One region of the Paenibacillus sp. FSL L8-0638 genome, then DNA from elsewhere that is predicted to be linked to it. Evidence: riboswitches for the same ligand, from Rfam matches in the RefSeq annotation. Region 1 holds a riboswitch; the other holds the start of a gene.
The links. Region 1 has a riboswitch for S-adenosylmethionine ahead of metA (homoserine O-succinyltransferase). Riboswitches for the same ligand answer to the same signal wherever they lie in the genome.
Positions count from the first base shown of each region.

Region 2: linked by a shared signal. The riboswitch ahead of MKY35_RS21110 (ATP-binding cassette domain-containing protein) and the one ahead of metA (homoserine O-succinyltransferase) in region 1 are both predicted to bind S-adenosylmethionine.

Region 1 is NZ_CP151960.1:1,657,675-1,661,892, reverse strand. It holds gene MKY35_RS07460 (aminotransferase class I/II-fold pyridoxal phosphate-dependent enzyme) at 1-384, opposite strand, end outside; gene MKY35_RS07455 (PLP-dependent transferase) at 381-1,565, opposite strand; gene metA (homoserine O-succinyltransferase) at 1,693-2,610, opposite strand; SAM riboswitch class I at 2,729-2,854, opposite strand; gene corA (magnesium/cobalt transporter CorA) at 3,407-4,218, shown strand, end outside.
Region 2 is NZ_CP151960.1:4,752,112-4,756,329, reverse strand. It holds gene MKY35_RS21120 (UbiD family decarboxylase) at 1-1,015, shown strand, start outside; gene MKY35_RS21115 (Cthe_2314 family HEPN domain-containing protein) at 1,067-1,792, shown strand; SAM riboswitch class I at 1,918-2,057, shown strand; gene MKY35_RS21110 (ATP-binding cassette domain-containing protein) at 2,194-3,216, shown strand; gene MKY35_RS21105 (methionine ABC transporter permease) at 3,213-3,881, shown strand; gene MKY35_RS21100 (MetQ/NlpA family ABC transporter substrate-binding protein) at 3,956-4,218, shown strand, end outside.

The DNA.
Region 1 (4,218 bases):
ATTCATCCGTTTCAAAATGGAGGTCAGCAGTCGATATGTTCCTCCATATACGTCCTCGGAAACAATGACATGATCTCCAGCAGACAAGAGCATAAATGTAGTAGAGATGGCCGCCATACCTGATGCAAAGGCAAAACCGCACGCCCCGCCTTCTAATAAAGCGATATAATCCTCCAGAGCTTGTCGTGTCGGATTACCTGAACGGCTATAGTCATGCTGTGGAGGATTAAAAATATCGTGATGGTGGAAGGTAGAAGCTTGATAGATCGGGACGCTCGATGCCCCCGTAAAGCTGTCAATTTCAGAGCCAAAATGCAGCAGCTTGGTAGCGAACTTCCGCTCTTTGTTCAGATCCTGCCCGATCCTCCTCGCATCCTCTATCATTGCAGCTCTCCTCCTTCTACTTCTTGACGTGCCGCTTCCAACGCCGAACGCAAATCTTCAATTAGGTCGTCTGTATGCTCAATGCCTACGGAGAAACGCAACAGCCTGTCATCTACCCCGACTGCATCCCGAATTTCTGCTGGTATGTCCGCATGTGTCTGCACAGCGGGATAGGTCATTAACGATTCCACACCGCCGAGACTTTCCGCAAACGCAATGAGCTTAATGTGACGAAGCAAAGGTTCCACATAACGAGCATCCTTTACTTTAAAGGAAAAGATACCCGTATTTCCGCTGGATTGTTTATTTTGAATCTCACGACCTGGATGGCCTTCGAGAGCTGGATAAAATACTTCCGCCACAGCCGGATGCGTCAGTAAATACTTAGACAGCACTGTTGCATTATGCTCGTGTCGGTCCATACGCAGCGCTAACGTCTTCATGCCCTTCATTAACTGGTAGCAATCGCTTGGGGAAAGCACGGCCCCTATGGAATTGTGCAGGAATGCAATTTCAGCTGATAGCTCTTTGCCTTTGGTTACGATCAACCCTGCCAGCACATCGTTGTGTCCGCCCAAATATTTGGTTGCGCTATGTACCACAATATCCGCGCCCAGTTCCAATGGCCGCTGGAAATATGGCGTTAGCAGCGTATTATCTACAATGGTAAGCAATTGATGTTGTGATGCCCATTCAGCCACCGCTCGAATATCAGTAATCATCATTAACGGATTTGTAGGCGTTTCTATGAATACAGCTTTGGTATTCGGTCGACATGACTGTTCGAGCGCTTCAAGATCGTTCGTATCCACATAACTGGCTGTCACACCAAATTTAGACAAAATACGCTCCAGCAAACGATACGTCCCGCCATACAGATCCAGCGATACTATGAGATGATCTCCCTGTCCAAACAATGCAAATACCGTTTGCAGCGCCGCCATACCTGAGCTGCATGCAAAGCCTGCATCACCCGATTCAAGTGCAGCAGAAGCCTCTTCCAGTACCTTTCGCGTGGGATTGATCGTCCGAATGTAATCAAATCCTGTGCTTTGACCCAGACGGGGATGGCGGAACGCCGTAGATTGGTAAATCGGGTAATTAACAGCCCCGGTTACTGGCTCTTCTACTGAACCGATTTGTGCCAATCTACTTTCGATTTTCCACTGTTTCTCACTCATATGAATCCTCCTGTTAACTTCCATAGTGGGTGCTATAACCAATCCTGCAAAAATGGATGTCAAAGACTATACTGCTGCGCTACTGCAAGGTGATACTCTACATACTCTACAAAGCCATGCTCCTATTTTAAATCTGGGGCCCGATATCATAAGGTGTTTCTTGGTATACATAATAGTTCAGCCAATTCGAGAATAATAAATTGGCGTGCGCCCGCCAAATTGAGGGGGGGGTGCGCTCAGGATCATCATTAGGAAAATAATTTTTGGGGACTTCAATATCCATTCCTTTGGCTACATCGCGGTCGTATTCCCATTTCAGTGAAAGCGGGTCATATTCAGAATGCCCAGTTACAAAAATTTGTTTACCGTCAAGCGTGGCTACGAGGTACACTCCAGCTTCCTCGGATTCGGATAAAACTTCTAATTCGGCGATATGATCAATATCTTCCCGACGAACCTCCGTATGCCTGGAATGAGGAGCATAAAACAGTTCATCAAAGCCGCGTAACAATTTTACTTTAGGTTTAATCACGGTGTGTGGAAATACACCGAAGCATTTGTAGTCGAGCCCATATTTAGGGACATCGAAATGATGGTATAAGCCTGCCTGTGAGGCCCAACAGATATGCATGGTCGAAGTTACATTCGTTTTCGTCCATTCAAAGATTTGCCGGATTTCCTCCCAGTAGTTCACATCCTCAAACTCAAGCTGTTCAACCGGGGCTCCTGTAATGACCATGCCGTCAAAACGACTGTTCTTGATCTCGTCAAACGTTTTATAGAACATGTTCAAATATTCTTGCGATGTATTTTTGGATACATGAGACTTCATATGCACCAGCGTGACATCCACTTGCAACGGCGTATTGCCGACCAGGCGCAACAGTTGGGTTTCCGTCGTTTCCTTTGTAGGCATTAAATTCAAAATGGCGATACGCAACGGACGAATATCCTGATGATAAGCCAAGCTTTCATCCATTACGAAAATATTTTCGCCCTCCAGCACTTCCTTAGCAGGTAATGTGTCTGGGATTTTAATCGGCATGTAAACTCACTCCTTGTTCGGTAAGTTTTGCGGAAATCGTCTTGTTGAGATGCCGGGCATATAATAAAAAGACCTTTCTCTGGTTAGAGAAAGGTCATATTTGTATCCATATGCGCCTCTCTCATCTGTCAGGGCAACGCGCTTTGTACAAAGCGCGCGTCCTGCAAGAATTAGCACCGTGCGATTAAAATCGCCGGTTGCCGGGTATCATCGGGCTAGTCCCTCCACCTGCTCTTGATAAGATTTCGCTATATTCATTTTGGGTTCACAAAGTTCTTGTTGTTCACTTTAATGCATCGGCTGGGCTTCGTCAAGATGGGACTTGCAAATTTGTAACCTGCATTCACATTTTGTCTACCTTTTCCATAGGTTAAATCATATCCCTCCTATCGCTGAAGCTCTTGCCACTACTGTTGATTTTGCCCATGATTTTGCGCTTGAAAGGCCGTAGGCCGAGCGTTATACTATACAAGTGCTATTAGGCAAAAATATGGAGCAGTAGTGCAGATTTGAGTGTTTCCTGCGATACTGTGGCAATCTAAAAAAAGAACATTTGAGAGGTGAATCCGGAATGGAAGGCGACCCGAGTCCGAATAGGCGGCGATCCCTGAACAACAGCATAGGAATGACTTCAGCTTGCCGAAAGACGGGACGCCAGGCTCTGCATGCTCCAAAAGCCTCCGGCTTTTGATGAGAGTGCACGCTTACCCGCACCGGCTAACTGGCTAACTGAGTCCATTCCTTATGCTTAAGGTAAACGTATTTCCGTTACGACGGAGCATAAGGAGTGACGTATATGAAAATCCGTTTGGTCAACAACGGGGTTTTTACCCCTGTCGAAGAAATTGAAATGGCGCTTACTGCACCGGCAGAAGGTTTTTATTGGATTGATGCCGATGTCGATGATTTGGCAGTGCTCCAGCCTTTATTTTCCATGCATGATCTTGCAGTAGAAGACTGTTTGAGTGAAGAAGAACAGCGTCCGAAGATTGAAATTTATGAAAGCCATTATTTTATCGTTGTAAATAGCATTCGTTTTGATGATGAAGAAATATTTTTGCGAGCTTTGAACATTTTTCTCGGCCGCCATTTTATCATTACGGTGACCAAGCAGAAAATCAATGAGCTTCGTACCCTCAAGCCTATGCTGTGGGAGCAAGAAGTCAGCCAGCCTGACCGTTTTATGTATCTGTTGGTCGACTTGATTGTTGACAACTATTTTCTGGTTGGTGACCGGATTGAGGTCCGCATTGAAAAGCTGGAAGAAGATATTCTAATGCATACGAAAAAGTCGCATTTGAACGAAATCATCGGCTTACGCAGTGAGATTCTGTGGCTGAAAAAAGTGCTGGGTCCGCAAAAAGAAGTCATCAATACCCTGAACAAGCGGGATTTACGGCTCATCGACGATCAATTGCAAAAATATTTTAGCGACATTTATGAAAATGCTGTGAAAATTTCGGAGACTTTCGAAACTTACCGCGACTTGATGGGTAACCTTCGAGAAGCTTATCAATCCAGTATCGCCAACCGTGCCAATGAAATTATGCGTGTGTTTACAGCAATTACGACCGTATTTATGCCATTGACGGTCATTACCGGAATATA
Region 2 (4,218 bases), 2.8 Mb from region 1:
GCTTGGGGGTCATCGGATTCCAGCAGAAGCAGAATTTGCAATCAGTGGTTATGTGCCACCTCATGAACGCCGTCCAGAAGGCCCGTTTGGTGATCATTTTGGATATTATTCATTACAGCATGATTTCCCTGTATTTCATGTCAAACATATGCATCACCGCAAGGATGCCATTTATCCGGCAACCATTGTAGGTAAGCCTCGGCAAGAAGACTACTATCTCGGTGAGTTTTTGCAACGTCTGCTGTCGCCTGCCTATCCGCTTGTGATGCCTTCCGTCAAGTCCCTGTGGGCGTATGCGGAAACGGGCGTACATGCGCTGGCAGCGGCAGTCGTACGTGAAAGCTACTCCCGTGAAGCGCTTGTATCCGGTTTTACTATTTTGGGTCAAGGTCAATTATCGTTGACCAAGTTCCTGATGCTGACGGATCGAGTCATTGATTTATCTGACTTTAACCTGCTGCTGGAAACCATTCTGGAGCGATTTAATCCAGCAAGGGATTTATTTATTTTCAATCACACGTCACACGATACACTCGATTACACAGGCCGCAAGCTGAATCATGGCAGTAAGGCGATCCTGATGGGAATAGGTGAGCCTGTACGTGAATTGCCTCGTGCCTATGAGGGAGGCGATCTGCCGGGGATTCGTGAAATTGAACCCTATTGCGGAGGTTGCCTCGTCGTATCGGGTGCGTCTTTTGAGCAAGAGCCAGAGCTGGCGGCACGTGTTTTGGAGCGATTAGCTGCGGGTGAGCAAGAGTGGCCGCTCGTTTTCATTGTGGACGATGCCAAGGAAGTCGTTCGCTCTCAAGCCTCGTTCCTGTGGACGGTATTCACTCGCTTTAACCCGGCTACGGATATGTACGCGGACAGCGAAGTGCGTTTGCATCATCTGAACTATAAGTTGCCGATTGTAGTGGATGCGCGTATGAAGCCGGGATATCCGGATGAGGTGTTACCGCGTGAGGATATTGTTAAGCTTGTAGATCAACGATGGACAAGTTATTTCGCTTGACGCCCTAATTAAACCTACAGCCGGATTTTACATTTATAAGGAGGCGTAAGCATGATACGCAAGCTACTGGGTGAGCCGCCACGTGTGAACAAGGGCATCCTGCTAGATGCCATGAATAGCATGTCAGATATGTTAAACCTGCTGGAGCGGCAAATTCAGGCTGGTGGAGATCCGACCCACGACTTTCGGAAGGCGGATATTTTGACACGTGGTCTAATGTCATCTCTGGATGAACTGGAGCAGAGCCATCATGCTGCCGCCTTTTTCCGTATGAAAGTGAAAGCCGGATATGCTGAAGATATGAGTGAGGATGAAAAATCCGATTATGCATTGTATGTTTTCTTTTATAAGGATGGGTTTGTGAGGGTATTTTCCATTTTGGATAAGCTGGGCAACTGGCTGAATGATCTGTATGATTTAAAAACAGGGCAGTATAAGGCGCATTATTCGTATTTTACCGTGTTGCGGCAGTTCAAGTATCTCAAAATGCATCCTGTATTGACCGATAATTTAAATGATATCAAGGATACATACAAGGATGCCATCAATCGGCTGCGTAAGCGGCGGAATACGGAGATACACTATATGAATACGGAAATGCAGGATGATCTCTGGCAACGACACCGAGCTTTGTATGGAAAAATCCAACTGGAGGACCTCGATCACCATTTGGAAGATTTGCAGCAGGGCTTGGAAATGGTGTGTCGGTCGTTGTCAATCGCCTTTACTTATACTGCGAAACAATGGGAGAACCGGGCAGTACGCCCAAAAATATGATAGAAAATATCCTTTGACAAAGCAATGTAAACTATCTATACTGAAACCTAGTTTCAGAAAAATGCTTGAATTATGTTTTTTTATATAAACTTAACGGACAGCTAAAGCTGGAGTTTAACATATTTTTCTTATCCAGAGAGGTGGAGGGACTGGCCCGATGAAGCCCGGCAACCCGTTTTTTCCCGGTGTAACACACTGGGAGGGAACATGATGGTGCTAATTCCTACAAAACCGCTAGAGTTATAGCGATTTTGGCAGATGAGAAAAGGATCGCAAGGTGGGGCCCTTTTCATTCTGTGAAAGGGGCTCTTTTTTGTATAAATAAATAGCGATTTTATACAATCCTGAGAGATGACAACTGGTTAAAAGGGTAAGGAAGAAGTGAAGGGGGTCGCAGCACGTTGATAGAGCTTAAGCAGTTAACCAAGCATTATGGCAAAGGCAACCGACGCGTTAATGCGCTGTCAGGGTTGAATCTTTCCATAAAGCGTGGAGAAATATTCGGAGTGATTGGTCACTCCGGGGCAGGGAAAAGTACATTGATCCGCTGTATTAATTTATTGGAACGCCCTACTTCAGGTGAAGTATGGGTAGACGGGGTAAACCTCACTACTGTGAGTCAATCCCAGTTACAAATGCAGCGCCGAAAAATCGGAATGATTTTTCAGCATTTTAATTTGTTGTCTTCGGCGACGGTATATGACAATATTGCATTTCCGTTGCGGCTGGTAAACACGCCCAAGCAGAAGTTGGACAAGAAGGTCCGTGAACTGCTGGAATTGGTGGGTCTCGAGGAACACAGTGGAAAGTATCCGTCACAGCTCTCAGGTGGACAGAAACAGCGGGTAGGAATTGCGCGGGCGTTGGCTAGTGATCCTCATGTATTGCTGTGTGACGAAGCGACTTCAGCGCTTGATCCACAGACGACGGGGTCTATCCTGAAATTGCTGCTGGATATTAATCAGCGCTTTAATTTAACCATCGTGCTCATTACACATGAAATGCATGTCATTCAAAGCATTTGTGATAAAGTTGGCGTCATTCATCAGGGTGACATCGTGGAGCAAGGTCCGGTGGCTGAGGTATTTTTGAAGCCACAGCACCAGGTAACCAAGGACTTTATCCAGCGGGAGTCAGAACATCCTGAGGAGTTGCAGGCAGCGATTGCGGCAGCAGGTGGCGGCGAGTCGGCGCAGGTGGTACGTATCTCCTTCTTGGGCAGCAAAACATATGATGCGATTTTGTCGCGTACGGCTCGAAGCACTGGGGTTGATTTTGCGATCTTGCAGGGAACCATATCTACCATTAAAAATGTACCCTATGGTCAGCTAATCGTTCGTTTTGAAGGAAATCATGAGGATATAGAGCATACGCTGCGCGAAGTGTCTGGGCAAGGACTTGATGTGGAGGTGATCGGACAATGAGCGAACTTGATTTTTCACAAGTGAGTTGGGAAGAGCTAGGGAATTCTACGCTGGAAACCCTTCAGATGCTCGGTGCATCCGCATTGTTCACCCTCATTATTGGTTTGCCGCTCGGCATATTATTGTTTCTGGCGAGCCGCTCCTCGTTGACTCTGATGAAGGTGATATACATTGTATTATCATTCATCGTTAACATTTTACGTTCCGTGCCATTTATCATTTTGATCGTTGCACTTATTCCTTTTACACGATCGCTGGTAGGTACCTCGACCGGGGTGTTGGGAACCATTCCACCATTGGTTATCGGGGCTGCTCCATTCTTCGCACGTCTTGTCGAAACGTCTCTGCGTGAAGTGGACAAGGGTGTCATTGAAGCCGCACAAGCAATGGGGGCCTCGACAGGACAAATTATCCGGCGTGTGCTGTTACGTGAGGCACTTCCGGGACTGCTAGCCGCATTAACCATTACCGTCGTTACACTCGTATCCTACACGGCAATGTCCGGGATGATCGGGGGCGGTGGACTGGGTACACTGGCTATCAACTACGGCTATTATCGTTATGAAACGGCTGTAATGATCGTTGCGGTCGTGCTGATGGTCGTATTGGTTCAATTGCTGCAAATGGCGGGAGACCGTCTCGTGCGGCATTATACTCGAAAATAGGGAAAACATATAGATATCCTTATTGATCAGGACGTCTGCTCCTGAATATTACAAATTATTGGAGGGGTAATAACATGAAGAAATGGGTATTGGCTGTATTAAGCTTGACATTAATTGCGGTGCTGGCTGCTTGCGGCACAAAGAGCACAACATCGGATACAAACAATGCGGCCGAAAACACAGGCGGATCACCACGTGAAGTGGAGCTGAAAGTTGGAGCTTCTCCTGTGCCGCATGCGGAAATTTTGGAAGCAATCAAACCTCAGTTGGAAAAAGAAGGGGTTCGTCTCCAAGTCGTTCAGTTTAACGACTATGTACAGCCGAACGTTCAATTGTT